2 regions of the Chromobacterium sp. ATCC 53434 genome follow, and region 2 is predicted to be linked to the other one. Evidence: predicted binding sites of a transcription regulator. Region 2 holds the regulator's gene; the other holds the start of a gene.
The links. The regulator FNR, encoded in region 2, switches genes on or off when oxygen is low (the NO sensors DNR and NnrR bind a similar motif). The targets are predictions, from matches to a motif close to TTGATNNNNATCAA.
Positions count from the first base shown of each region.

Region 1: the regulator FNR is predicted to act here: its motif matches at 3,980-3,993, upstream of CXB49_RS02365 (DUF3149 domain-containing protein).

Region 1 covers NZ_CP025429.1:540,518-547,763, reverse strand. The annotation lists gene CXB49_RS02380 (ornithine carbamoyltransferase) at 1-374, opposite strand, end outside; gene CXB49_RS02375 (arginine deiminase) at 496-1,728, opposite strand; gene arcD (arginine-ornithine antiporter) at 1,804-3,255, opposite strand; gene CXB49_RS02365 (DUF3149 domain-containing protein) at 3,777-3,908, opposite strand; gene CXB49_RS02360 (CDP-6-deoxy-delta-3,4-glucoseen reductase) at 4,082-5,113, opposite strand; gene CXB49_RS02355 (SDR family oxidoreductase) at 5,153-6,073, shown strand; gene trmB (tRNA (guanosine(46)-N7)-methyltransferase TrmB) at 6,111-6,791, shown strand; gene CXB49_RS02345 (glutathione peroxidase) at 7,018-7,246, opposite strand, start outside.
Region 2 covers NZ_CP025429.1:694,268-701,513, forward strand. The annotation lists gene CXB49_RS03145 (sodium:alanine symporter family protein) at 1-1,138, shown strand, start outside; gene CXB49_RS03150 (methyl-accepting chemotaxis protein) at 1,290-3,305, opposite strand; gene hemN (oxygen-independent coproporphyrinogen III oxidase) at 3,531-4,937, opposite strand; gene fnr (fumarate/nitrate reduction transcriptional regulator Fnr) at 5,044-5,790, shown strand; gene CXB49_RS03165 (DUF1853 family protein) at 5,848-6,612, opposite strand; gene CXB49_RS03170 (IS630 family transposase) at 6,587-7,246, opposite strand, start outside.

The DNA of each region.
Region 1 (7,246 bases), 150 kb from region 2:
ACGCCGGCGTAGGCGGCCAGCTCGTGCTCGACCATGTCCTGGCTGTAGCCGCGGTATTCGATCGCGTCGTACATCCGGCCCAGCACGCGGGCGGTGTCCTTCATCGACTCCTTGTGGCCGATCTGCGAGCCGGACGGCCCGAGATAGGACACATTGGCGCCCTGGTCGAAGCAAGCCACTTCGAAGGCGCAGCGGGTGCGGGTCGAGGTCTTTTCGAAGATCAGGGCGACATTCTTGCCCTTCAGGTGCTGCTGCTCGGTGCCGGTGTACTTGGCGCGCTTCAGGTCGCGCGACAGGTCCAGCAGGTAGCGGATTTCGCGCGGGGTGAAATCCAGCATTTTCAGGAAGTTGCGGTTGCGCAGATTGAAAGCCATGGTATTGCTCCTGATGTGTGTCCGGGCAGGCTCGCCGTCGCTCCCGCGGGAGCCGGCGGCCCAGTCCTGGATGAAACGGTTCTTGTATCCCGGCCGGTCGCGCCGGCCGGGCGAAACAGCCTTACAGCTTCACTTCGTCGCGGATGATCGGGCAGGTCATGCAGTGGCCGCCGCCGCGACCGCGGCCCAGCTCGGAGGCCGGAATCTCGATCACTTCGACGCCGTGCTCGCGCATCAGGCGGTTGGTGTAGGTGTTGCGGTCGTAGGCCACCACCACGCGGCGATCCAGCGCCACCACGTTGTTGCCGTCGTCCCACTGCTCGCGTTCGCGCTGATAGGCGTCGCCGCCGGTCTGGATCACGCGGATCTCGCGAAGGCCCAGCGCCTCGCGCACCACGTCCACCAGCTTCATGCCCTCGTGGCGCTCGAAACGCACCTCGCCCTCGCGGTCGCCGGCGTACATGCTGGTGCAGCTGATGTCGTCGACCACATCCGGGAACACCGACAGCAGATCGATGTCGAGGAAGCTGAACACGGTGTCCAGATGCATCGCCGCGCGCGATTTCGGCATCTGGCAGGCGATGACGCGACGGGCGCCGCCTTCGCGGTGCAATACGCGCTTGGCCACCTGCACCACCGCCTGCGGGCTGGTGCGCTCGCCCATGCCGATCAGCACGACGCCGTTGCCTATCGGCATCACGTCGCCGCCCTCCAGCGTGGCCGGGCCGTGATCGGAATCGCAGCCGCCCCACCAGATGTTGACCTTGCCGGCGAAGTAGGGATGGAACTGGTAGATCGCCTGCAGCAGCAGCGTTTCCTGACGGCGCGCCGGCCAATACATCGGGTTCAGCGTCACGCCCTCGTAAATCCAGCACGACGGATCGCGCTGGAACAGGCTGTTGGGCACCGGCGGCAGCACGAAGTCGGAACGGTCCAGATAGCCGCCGAACAGGCCTTTCGGGTCGAAGGGCAGCTCGAACTTGGCGATGCCGCCGACCAGGTGCTCGGCCAGCTGGGTCGACGGCATTTCCTTCAGCCAGCTGCGCAGGTCCTGCAGCATGCCGATGCCGACGTTGTCGGCCTTGACCTTGCGGTCCAGCACCCAGTCGCGGGCGGCCTTGTCGTCCAGCACCTTGGCCAGGGCTTCGTGCACCTCGATCACTTCGATGCCGCGGGCGCGCATCTGCTCGACCATATAGGCATGGTCCTTCTGCGCGCGCTCCACCCAGATCACGTCGTCGAACAGCAGATCGTGGCAGTTGTCGGGGGTCAGCCGCTTGTGGGCGAGGCCGGGACGGCACACCATCACGGTTCGCAGCTTGCCGCATTCGGAATGGACACCAAATTTGGTCATGACGATACTCCTTGATTCTTGTTGGACTGCAGGGGCGGGCGAACCGCCCCCATGACTGGATTCGAAATCTTTCGCCTACAGGCCGATCTGGCCGGCGCTCAGCATGTAGACCGCGATCAGCGCCAGCACCACCACGATGGCGGCCAGCACGGCCTCGATCAAATTGAACGGCTTCTGGCCCTGCTCTTTCTTGGCCCACAGGTAGAACAACAGGCCCGGGGCGTACAGCACCATGGACAGGAACAGGTATTTGGGACCGGCGGCGTAGATCAGCCAACCGCCGTAGACGGTGGCCAGCACCGCGGTCCAGAACTCCTTGGCCCGGCTCTCGCCGGCGGCATAGCCCTCGCCTCGGCTGGCCACCAGCCAGGAGTAGCCGGCGCACAACAGGTAGGGGATCAAGATCATCGAGGTGGCCAGCGACAGCAGCGCCAGGTAGCCGGCCGAACTCTTCAGCGTGATCAGCAGGAACAGCTGGATCAGGCCGTTGGTCAGCCACAGCGAGGCCGCCGGCGTGTCGTTGGCGTTGACGGTGCCGAACACCTTGGGCATCACGCCGTCCTTGCCTGCGAGGTAGGGCGCCTCGGCGGCCAGCAGCGTCCAGGCCAAGAGCGCGCCGCCGACCGAGATCACCAGACCGGCGTTCATCAGGTTGGCGCCAACCGGGCCGAAGGCCTTTTGCAGCACATAGGCGGTGGACGGGTTCTTCAGCGCGGCCAGTTCCGCCTGGCTCATCACGCCCAGCGACAGCACCGACACGGCGACCAACAGCGCGATGGTCAGCAGGAAGCCGATCACCGTCGCCTTGCCGACATCCCGCATGCTCTCGGCGCGGCCGGAGAACATCGAGGCGCCCTCGATGCCGATGAAGACCCAGACCGTCACCAGCATCGTGCTCTTGACCTGGTCGACGACGGAGCCGAGCTTGGCGTTGCCCCAGAAGTCCAGGCTGAAGGTATCGACCTTGAAGGCGAACACGATCAGGCCGATGAACAGCGCCAGCGGCACCAGCTTGGCGACGGTGGTGATGGTGTTGATGAAGGCCGCGCCATGCACGCCTCGCAGCACCAGGAAGTGCAGGCTCCACAGCAGCACCGAGGCGCAGGCGATGGCGATCGGCGTGTTGCCGTCGCCGAAGGCCGGCACCCAGAAGGCCAGCGCCGAGAACATCACCACAAAGTAGGAGACGTTGCCGATCCAGGCTGAAATCCAGTAGCCCCAGGCCGAGTTGAAGCCCATATAGTCGCCGAAGCCGGCCCTGGCGTAGCCATAGACGCCGCCGGAGACTTCCGGCTTTCGCGAGGCCAGCATCTGGAACACGAAGGCCAGCGCCAGCATGCCGACGAAGGTGATGGCCCAGCCGATCAGGATGGCGCCGGCGCTGGCGCCGGCCGCCATGTTCTGCGGCAGCGAAAAGATGCCGCCGCCTATCATCGAGCCGACGACCAGCGCCGTCAGCGCGCCCAGCTTCAGCCTGGGCGCGGCGCCTTCTACTAGGCCGGCCTGGCTTGCAGTTTCAGTGGACATTTTCATTCTCCAATCGAGGGATGTGAACCGTGCTTTTTCTCTGTTTATTATTAAATTCTTATCATCTGAAATAATGGTATACGCGATTAAAACGGCCGTTCCACAGCTGTCGCGGGCGAGATTGATTTGCGTCAAGCGGGCAAGCGGGACAAAACGCCCACTAGCGGGAAATGCGACCAAGGCTTGCAGCAAGGCGTCATACCGTGGCGTCGGCCTCGGCGCCAGGTTCAGCATAGGTGCTATAGCGTCAACCGACCGGTGGCATCGGCGACACCATGACTTACGGCAAGAAAGGATTAAATGAATATTAGAATCAAAGGCTTAACAAGATGACGATGCGCATCGGCCAGTACAGGGACAAAGTTGCTTGGCATTGCCCAGTTCAATGGCATTATTGAGGGACCCGACGAACACCGTGGAAGTTCGCCGCCGGCGCGGCAAAAAAAGAGGCGGATACGGCCCACCACCGTACCCGCCAACACACACATCAAGAGGAAATGCGAAAACTCAAACGACGACTGTCACTTGCCGGGCCGGTTGATATTCCTGAAGATCACCCACAACGCACCCAGCACCACCACAGTGGTCACCACGATCGTCAATAGGCTCAGGCGGCCCACGTCGTCGGACAACAGCAGGGTCAACAACTCCATGGTCTCCTCCTTTTGGGCCTGTGGCCCGTTTGATTGCCGATGACATAATAACCATCCCGCCATTAATGATATTGACCCATGTCAAACCGCGGCCCCGCCCCGTTTGATGCTGCGCAAATAAAAAGCCCCCGGCTGCTAGCCGGGGGCTTTATGTATACAAATCAGAACCTTGTCTACTTGGCGCCGCTGTTCATGTCCTTGGCCAGGAAGAAGGCGTCGGAGAAGAATTCATCGTTCGGCAAGCCCCGCTCGCGGGTGAAGGTGCCGTGCGCCGCCTCGACCATCACCGGCGCGCCGCAGGCGTAGACCTGATGGCCGGACAGGTCGGCGAAATCCTCCAGCACCGCCTGGTGCACAAAGCCGGCGCGGCCGGTCCAGCCGTCCTCCGGCAGCGCCTCGGACAACACCGGAACATAGCGGATGTGCGGATGCACGGCGGCCCAGCCTTCGGCCAGGTCGGCCATATACAGGTCGGCCTTGCTGCGGGCGCCCCAATAGAAGACCATCGGCCGGGTGATGCCGTGATGGATGGCGTGCTCGATGATGCCCTTCACCGGCGCGAAGCCGGTGCCGCTGGCGATCAGAATGATGGGCTTGTCCGAGTCCTCCCGCAGGAAGAAGGAGCCGAGCGGCCCCTTGAAGCGCATGATTTCGCGCTCCTTCATCTGCTGGAACACGTATTCGGAGAAGGAGCCGCCCGGCTGATGGCGGATGTGTAACTCCAGGAAGGCGTCGTCATGCGGCGCGTTGGCGATCGAGAAGCTGCGCTTCTTGCCGTCCTTCATCAGGATGTCGATATACTGGCCGGAGCGGAACTGCAGCCGCTCCGACACCGGCAGCTTCAACTTCAGCACCGCCACATCGTGAATCTTCTCGATCTTTTCGACGCGGCACGGCAGCGTCTTGATCTGCATGTCGCCGGCGCCGGTGACTTCGCGCACCTCGATGCTGACATCGCCCTGCGGCCGCGCACAGCAGAACAGGGCCATGCCCTGCGCCTGCTCGGCCGGCGTCAACGCCTTTTCCTGGAAACCGTCCTGGCTGACTTCGCCGTCCACCACCTTGCCCTTGCAGGCGCCGCAGGCGCCGTCGCGGCAACCGTAGGGCAGGCCTATGCCCTGACGCAGCGCGGCTTCAAGAATGGTTTCGTGCGCTTCCACACCGAATGCATGCCCACTGGGGAGCACCTTCACCTGGCAAGTCATGTCGTTTCTCAATCCCGAATTCTGGCTAAAATGCACACCATGCGTACCCTACTTGTTGTCGGCGCCGGCGATGTCGCCCGCCGTGCATTGCCGTTGCTGCAATCCCGCTGGCGAGTGCTGGCGCTGTGCCGTTCCGATCAGGCCGCCTCGCGCTGGCGCGCGCTCGGCGCCACGCCGGTGCCGGCCGACCTGGACCGCCCCGACAGCCTGGAACGGCTGGCCGGCCTGGCCGATGCCGTGCTGCTCACCGCGCCGCCGCCCGGACAGGGCCGGAACGACCCCAGGATGCGCAAGTTATTGTACGCGCTGGCAAAAGGTCACAGCATACCACAGCAACTGGTCTATATCAGCAGCAGCGGGGTCTATGGAGATGCAAGTAGCATGCTGCTCGACGAAACCGCGGCGCTGAAGCCACAGAGCGAGCGCGCGCTGCGCCGAGTCGACGCCGAGGCGACGCTGCGCCGCTTCGCCGCCGCCCGCGGCGCGGCACTGACGATACTCCGCGCGCCCGGCATCTACGCCGACGAGCGGCTGCCGCTGGCGCGCTTCGCCTCCGGCGAACCGCTGATCGACGCGGCCGAGGACAGCTGGAGCAACCATATTCATGCCGACGACCTGGCGCGATTGTGCGTGGCCGCCCTTGCCCGTCGAAGCGGCGGCATTCGCGTCTACAACGCCTGCGACGACCGGCCGCTGCCGGTCGGCGAATGGTATCAGCGGCTCGCCGACACGCTGGGCCTGCCCTGCCCGCCGCGGCTGCCGCGCGACGAGGCCCGCCGGCGGATGTCGCCGCAACGCTGGTCCTTCCTGGCCGAATCCCGCCGTCTGGACAATCGGCGCATCCGCCGCGAACTGGCCATGCCGCTGCTCTGGCCCAACGTCTTGCACTACCTGGCGGCGCTCGGCGCCGATCCGGCGCGCAAGGCGGCAATACTCGCAAGCTACGCCGAGATTCGGTAACATCGCGGTTTTTTTGAGTTTTCAGCAGGCCAGCAAAATGGAAAATCCGGCTTTCAAACGAGCGATCAGAAGCTTTGTGCTGCGACAGGGTCATCTGTCGTCGGGTCAACAGCGTGCGATGGACGAAGGCATGCCGCGCTGGGGCATAGACTATCGCCCCGAGCCGGTCGACCTTGAGCAGGCCTTCGGCCGCGCCGCGCCCAAGATTCTGGAAATCGGCTTCGGCATGGGCGGCGCCACCGCCGAAATCGCGGCCGCCAATCCGGACAAGGACTATCTGGGCATCGAGGTGCACGGCCCCGGCGTCGGCAATCTGTGCAAGCTGATCGCCGAGAAGGAATTGAGCAATCTGCGGCTGATGCGCCACGACGCGGTGGAAGTGCTGGACAATATGCTGCCGGACGGCAGCCTGGACGGCGTGCACATCTTCTTCCCCGATCCCTGGCACAAGAAGCGCCACAACAAGCGCCGGCTGATCCAGGCGCCGCTGGTGGCCAAGCTGGCCAAGAAACTGAAGCCGGGCGGCTATTTCCACGCCGCCACCGACTGGGAAGACTACGCGATCCAGATCCTGGAAGTGCTCAGCGGCGATCCCGATCTGGAAAACACCGCCGCCGACTACGCGCCGCGCCCTGACTACCGCCCGCTGACCAAGTTCGAAGCCCGCGGCATCAAGCTGGGCCACGGCGTCTGGGACCTGGTCTTCCGCCGGCGGTAGGGTGCGTCACCCCAACGGGGCGACGCACCGTTGGGCGATGTACCGTCGGGCGCCGCGCCGACAACGCTCGCCCCCTCGCCCTCCCAGCAGCCCCGTATGGTGCGTCACCCCGAAGGGGCGACGCACCGCAACGGCGACACATTAATAACGCTCGCCCCCTCACCTTCCCGGTGGCCCCGTAGGGTGCGTCACCCCCATCGGGGGCGACGCACCGGAAGCCAAGCCCTCACCCGGCCAGCAGCGCCTTGATGTCTTCGACCAACTCGTGCGGCTCGACCGCCGGCTCGTAGCGCTTCACCACCCGGCCGCGCGCGTCGATCAGGAATTTGGTGAAGTTCCACTTCACCGGGTGCGGATGCGGCGAATCGGCCTGGGTCAGCCAGCGCCATAGCGGATCGGCGCCGGCGCCGTTGACCTCCAGCTTGGCGAACAGCGGGAAGGACACGCCGAAGCGT
Region 2 (7,246 bases):
CCCCGGCGCGGTGTTCTGGATGTGGCTGACCGCCTTGCTCGGCATGTCCAGCGCCTTCGTCGAGTCGACGCTGGCTCAACTGTTCAAGACCAGCCACCACGACGACACTTTCCGCGGCGGCCCCGCCTACTACATCCAGAAGGGCCTGGGCCTGCGCTGGTTGGGCGTGGTGTTCGCGCTGTGCCTGATCCTGGCCTTCGGCCTGGTGTTCAACGCGGTGCAGGCCAACTCCATCGTCGCCGCGACGGAAGGCGCCTGGGGTTGGAACCGCTACGCGGTGGGCATCGGCCTGGTGCTGTTGACCGCGCCGGTGATCTTCGGCGGCGTGCGCTCGGTGGCGCGCGTGGCCGAGTGGCTGGTGCCGGTGATGGCGCTGATCTATCTGCTGATGGCCTTCTACGTGCTGGCCATCCACGCGGCCGAACTGCCGGGCCTGGTGGTGTTGATTGTCAAGAGCGCGCTGGGCCTGGAGCAGGCGGCCGGCGGCGTGGCCGGCTACGCGGTCAGCCAGGCGATGATGCTGGGCATCAAGCGCGGCCTGTTCTCCAACGAGGCCGGCATGGGCTCGGCGCCGAACGCCGCCGCCACCGCCACTTCGAAACATCCGGCCAGCCAGGGCGCGATCCAGATGTTCGGCGTCTTCATCGACACCATGGTGGTGTGCACCGCGACCGCCGCCATCATCCTGCTGTCCGGCGTGCACGACCAGGGCCTCAGCGGCGTGGCGCTGACGCAGAAGGCCGTCGAGTCGCAGTTCGGCCCGATAGGCGTGTCCTTCCTGGCGGTGGCGATGTTCCTGTTCGCGTTTTCGTCCATTCTGGGCAATTACGCCTACGCCGAGGGCAATGTCGAGTTCATCCGCAGCAATAGGCGCGCGCTGCTGGCTTTCCGCCTGGTGGTGCTGGCGATGGTGCTGTTCGGCGCGCTGGCCAGCCTGCCGCTGGTGTGGGACATGGCCGATCTGGCGATGGGCCTGATGGCGCTGATCAACCTGGTGGCCATCGTGCTGCTGTCGCGCTACTTCTTCACCGTGCTCGGCGATTACCAGCGCCAGTTGAAGGCCGGCGTCGCCGCGCCGGTGTTCAAGGCCGACCAGTATCCGGAACTGGCCGCCAAGGTGGAGAAGGGCGTTTGGTGAGCCCGTTTTCTAGCCTGCCATGACGAAGAAGCCCGCCGTTTTCGGCGGGTTTTTTGTTTGAACAGCTTCTTAGAGCCTGTTTACGATCTTTTTGCGGCATCGGCGGTTTTCTGCCGGATGCAGGGCGCGGAAAAAGATCGTAAACAGGCTCTTAGACGGTGAAGCGTCCGGCCAGGCCCACCAGCCGTTGCGAGATCGCCTGCAGCTCGCCGGCCGTTTTCGCGCTGTCTCTGACCGCCAGGCTGTTCTGCTCGGACATCCGCGACACCTGCTCGACGCTCTGCGCCAGCGTATGGCTGGCGCTGCTCTGCTCGCGCAGCGACGAGGTGATCCGGTGGATGCTGTCCAGCACGTCGTCGACGCAATGGCGGATGTTGTCCATGCTTGAGCCGGCCTCGCGGGCGCGTTGCTGGCCGTCCATGATGGACTTCATGCCTTGTTGCATGCTGTCGTTGCCCTTTTGCGCGGTGTTCTGGATCTGACTGACGATGTCGCTGATCTCGGTGGTCGACAGCGCGGTGCGTTCGGCCAGCTTGCGCACTTCGTCGGCGACGACGGCGAAGCCGCGGCCCATCTCGCCGGCGCGCGCCGCCTCGATGGCCGCGTTCAGCGCCAACAGATTGGTCTGTTCGGCGACGTCGCGTATCACGTCGACGATGCCGGCGATGGACTCCGACTGCCGGCCGAGGTCGCTGATGGTGTCGGACACCGAGGACACGTCGCGAACGATGCCGTCCATGCTGCTGGCGGTGGCGGCGATGACCCGGTTGCCGTCCGACGAGCGGCTGGCGGCGTCGGTGGACAGCTTGTCGACCTGTTCCGACTGCGTCGCGCACTCGGACAGGCTGGTGCTCAGCTCTTCTATCGCCGCGGCCATGCTGGCGGCCGCCTCGCTCTGCTGGGCGCTGCCGGCGGTGATGCTTTGCGCGCTGTGCGCCATCGCGTCGGCCGCCCGCTTGACCTCGCCCGAGGTTTCCAGCATCTGGGTCACCGTTTCGCGCAGCTGATTGCGCATCTGGCGGATCGCCGCCAGCAGGCTGAGCTCGTCGCGCTCGCGCAGGTGGATGCGGGTGTCCAGCCTGCCCGCCGCCAGCTGTTCCACCACTTGCTGCACATAGCCGGGCTCGCCGCCCAACTGCAGCGTGATCGACAGGTAGAGCTGGTGGAACAGGAAGATGGCCAGCAGCATCGCCGCGACGCCGATGGCGATATAGCTGTTGCGCTGGCTGGCGGTGCGGTCTATCCGCTCCTGCAGCAGTTGGTCCAGCCGCGCCAGGCCGCCGGCGATATAGGCGGAGACCACCTGGGCGGCGTCGGCGCTGTGTCCGGCCACTTTCAGCCCGCCGGCGCCGGTCTTGCCGCCGACGGCGTCGTCTATCGCCGGCAACTGGCTTTTCAGCAGCGCCGCCAGCCGGTCGCCCTGCGACGACATGTCCGCTTTCAGTCCGGCGTTGTAGGCGACGGCCTTGGCGATGTCGCCGGCCAGGCCGTCGTTGACTTCGGCGATCAGCGGCCGCAGCTCCACCAGGCGGTCGCGCTGGGCGGGATCGAGCGCATGGTTGGCTTCGGCCTGCGCGGCGACGGCGTTGGCCTCGCCCAGATGGCTGATCAGCGTGGTCAGCTTGGCGGTGGCGGCGTCCATCAGGTAATAGGTGTCGATGTCGGGATCCAGCGTCAGGTTGGAGTTGTCGCTGACGGCGCCGATCAGATTGTTCAGCTTGTCGCTGAGAGTGCCGTAGGCGGCTATCCATTGCGAAGGCTGGGCGGACTGGACGGCTTTCAGCTTGTTCCAGGCCGCGGCGGCGTCCTTCCAGGCGGCGTCGCTGGCCAACTCGGCGCCGAGCCGGCCGTTGACGTCCTGCAGCGCCTGCCACCGCTCCTGCAATCGCTGAACGGCCGACGGCAGCTCGCTGTTGGCCTGGGCGTCGCCGAGCGCCGCGCGCACCGACAGCTCCTGTCCCTGCTGGGCCTGCGCCAGCACCGCGGTCAGCGGCTGCATATAGGCGACCCCCACCCTCTCCTTGGCGGTGGACTCGATATTGTCCTGGTTGCTGCGATACAGGCCGTACACCAGGTAGAGCAGGGCGACGGCGAAGACCAGGCCGATCACGGCGAAGCGCTTCGGGTAGCTGAGGCGCTGCATCAGCCGGACGATGGGGGTGGACATGGCTAACTCCTTCCGCGGACCGGTCGTGGCGCGGCGGCGGGGGGGCGAACGGCGAGGAAACGGGGATGCAGCTCCTTTACTGTATAGAGCCTGTTCAAAGTCTCTACCGGCAGCGGCCCGGGCGGGCTGCTCGCGAAAAGATTTTGAGCAGGCGCATCAGTTACAAGCGGCGGGACTGGCCGTTCGAGCCGGGAGCCGGGCGCCGTCGGCGCCCGGAGGGGATGGTCAGATGGTTCGGGAATAGCGCGCCTGGGTCTGGCGCTCGCGCAGGTGGCGGTCGAAAATCATCGCGATATTGCGGATCAGGAAGCGGCCTTTCGGCTCCACCATCAGGAAGTCGCCGTCGAAGGACAGCAGGCCTTGCTGTTGGAAATCGCGAATCTGTGGCATTTCCGCCGCAAAATACTGGGCGAAATTGATGCCGTGCACCTCTTCTATCGCCTCCACCGACAGCGAGAAGCGGCACATCAGGCCCTGGATGACGGTTCGGCGCAGCACGTCGTCGTTGTCCAGCTCCAGTCCGCGCGCCACCGGCAGCCGGCCCTGGTCCAGCGCGGCGTAATAATCGTCCAGCGTCTTGTCGTTCTGGCTGTAACAGGAGCCGACCTTGCCGATGGCCGAGACGCCGAAGCCCAGCATGTCGCAGTCGGCGTGGGTCGAGTAGCCCTGGAAATTGCGTTGCAGCCGGCCCTGGCGCAGGGCGACCGCCAATTCGTCGTCCGGCTTGGCGAAATGGTCCATGCCGATGAAGACGTAGCCGGCGTCGGTCAGCGTCCGCACCGCGTCCTGCAGGATGTCCAGCTTGACCGCCGATGACGGCAGCTCGGCCTCGACGATGCGCCGCTGCGGCATGAAGACCGATGGCAGGTGGGCGTAGTTGTACAGCGCCAGCCGGTCGGGATCGAGCGCGATCGCGGCGTCCAGCGTCTGCCGCATCGAGTCGCGGCTCTGCAGCGGCAGGCCGTAGATCAGGTCCAGGCTGACCGATTTCATGCCGGCCTCGCGGCCGGCCTCGATCACCGCGCGGGTCTCGGCCTCGCTCTGGATGCGGTTGACCGCCCGCTGCACTTCGGGATTGAAGTCCTGCACGCCGACGCTGATCCGGTTGAAGCCATATTCTGCCAGCTTGAACATTGTTTCACGCTTAACCTTGCGCGGATCGATCTCGATGGAATATTCTCCGTCGCTCAGGAACGTGAAGTTGTCCTGCAGCATGCCCATCAGGCGCTCGAGCTGGACGTCGGACAGGAAAGTCGGCGTGCCGCCGCCGAAATGCAGCTGTATCACCTTTTCGCGGCAGCCCAGCGCCTCGGCCGTCAGGCGGATTTCCCGCTCCAGATAGTCGAGGTAGCGATCGGCTAGGCTCTTGTTTTTGGTGATGATCTTGTTGCAGCCACAGTAATAACAAATTGTGTTGCAAAACGGTATATGAGCGTACAATGATAAAGGTTTGCGATTGGCTCCGATCCGGCGCTGGCGCAGACTGTGCTGGTAATTGTCAGCGGAAAAGCCCGGCGTGAAGCGGTCCGCGGTCGGGTAGGACGTGTATCTTGGTCCCGATCCTTCGAGGCGTTCGATCAGTTCCCGATCGAACTCGAAATGGGCGGGAGAAAATGGACGGGTGGTTTTCATGTCGTATTCGGATGGTAAAACTTCTGGTGGACTGGTAAATTTGCGGAAAACCTGCGAATTCCGTATTGACAAGGGTCAAGCTTCGACGGCTTGCGGCAAACACAGCATGTCTGAACAAAATCAAACTTCCCTGCATTCACTGAAAATCTCCTGCTCCAGCTGCAGTCTGCGCGAGCTATGCCTGCCGGTCGGACTCAACCGCGAGGAAATGAGCCAGCTGGACACGGTGATCCGCCAGAGCCGCCGCCTGAAGCGCGGCGAGTACCTGTTCCGCAGCGGCGAGGGGTTCAAATCGCTGTACGCGGTGCGCACCGGCTTTTTCAAGACCTCGGTCGCCAGCCAGGACGGTCGCGAGCAGGTCACCGGCTTTTTGATGTCGGGCGAGCTGATGGGGCTGGACGGCATTTCCACCAGCAGCCACAGCTGCGACGCGATCGCGCTGGAGGACAGCGAGGTGTGCGAGCTGCCGTTCAGCCGGATGGAGATGCTGAGCCGCGACATTCCCAGCCTGCAGCACCATTTCTACCGGCTGATGAGCCGAGAGATCGTCCGCGACCAGAACGTGATGCTGTTGCTTGGCAATATGAAGGCGGAGGAGCGCATCGCCGCCTTCCTGCTGAATCTGTCGCAGCGGCTGTCCACCCGGGGCTTCGCCGCCAACGACTTCATCCTGCGGATGAGCCGCGAGGAAATCGGCAGCTTCCTTGGCCTGAAACTGGAAACGGTCAGCCGCACGCTGTCGAAATTCCAGCAGCAGGGCTGGATCACCGTCGACCACAAGCACATCCAGCTGGTGCGGGTGCAGGATCTGAAGGACCTGATTTCCGGTTGCCTGCACGCCAGCGGCCATTGAGCCCGGCGGGCGCCGCATCGAGCAAGGCAGGCCATGGGCCTGCCTTTTTTCATGTCTTCAACCGGCCTGGCCGGCGATCAGGGCGCGCAGTGCGGCCAGCCGCTGCGGATCGGGCCACCCGGGCGGCGTGACGAAGCCGCGGGCGGCCTCCCGCCAGCGGCCGTCGCCGTCCGGCTGCAACTCGGCCACCAATTGCGGCGACGGGCAGGCCAGCAGCCGCTCGCGCAGCGCCGCCTCGTCCAGCGTGTCGGCCCGCTCCAGCCACGCCGGGGCCAGCCAGGACAGCCGCGGCAGCCAGGCCCAGCGCGAGTCGTCGCGGCGCCGGGGCCATGTCTCGGCCAGCGGCGCGTGCCAGCCGCGCAAGGCGTCCGGCGCCAGCGGCGGCGGCAAGGCGTGATCCGCTGGAAAGAACAGCCAGCCGGTCAGCCGGGCGCCGGCATGGCAGTCGGCGAAACCGTCCGGCAGCCGCGCGGCGGCGTCCGGATGGCGGCTCAGACGCAATTGTGTGGCAAGTTTGGTCGCTTTCAACCGCCAGGCGTCGCGAAGGCCGGGACCGACCAGCGAGTCGGCTCCGTCGCCCAATTGCAGATAGAATTTGCTGGCGGTCTCCAGGTGCCACGGCTCGCCGTCCAGCCACAGCAGGAAGTCGAACTCGCCCACCGTGCGGCGCCCGCTGTCGATGACAATCAGGTTTTCCGCGGCGACGCGGATGTGCGGCGCGTGGCGGAACCAGAAATAGAAAAGTCGTTCAGCATATCGACCTATTAATCCGGCAGTCAAATACCGTACAGAAAGCTCATGCCGCGTAGCGGATTTTTTCATGCCGGAAGTACGACCGGATTCTGGCCGGCTGCTTCTGCAATGAGCGTAAATGGGACAGCACTTTCCCTTGAAGTTGACCGTCTGATCGAACCGGCTCACCTGCGCTCATTCTGGCCTTCAGGTCGCCGTTCAAGTATTCATCCGGGTTCAGTTCCGGTGAGTAGCTGGGCAGGAAGAACAACTCAATCGCCTTCTTGTTCTCTTCCTCCTCCAACCATGCTTGCACCAGCTTGCTGTGATGCACGCGCAAGTTGTCGAGGATCAAGAACACCTTCTTGCCGCCAGCATCACGGATCAGCCGCATCAGAAACTTGATCAGCACCCGGGCCGTCAAGGTCTCCCGGTACAGCATGAAGCGCATCTTGCCTTGGTTGGTAATGGCCGAAATCAAGTTGATGCGCGCTCTTTTCGATTGGGATAACACCAGAACTGGGGTTTGGCCTTTTGGGGCGTAGCCACGCGGAAAGTGCTCAACACTCGACACCGCCGATTCGTCGCCCCAGCTGATTTCAGCCATTTCCGCTTTGGCACGCGCGACGATAGCCGGGTATTCCTCCTTGAGCCATTTCTCGACTGCTGCCGGTCGCTGCTCATAAGCGCGTTTGAGCGGGCGCTGCGGCGTAAAGCCCCAGCG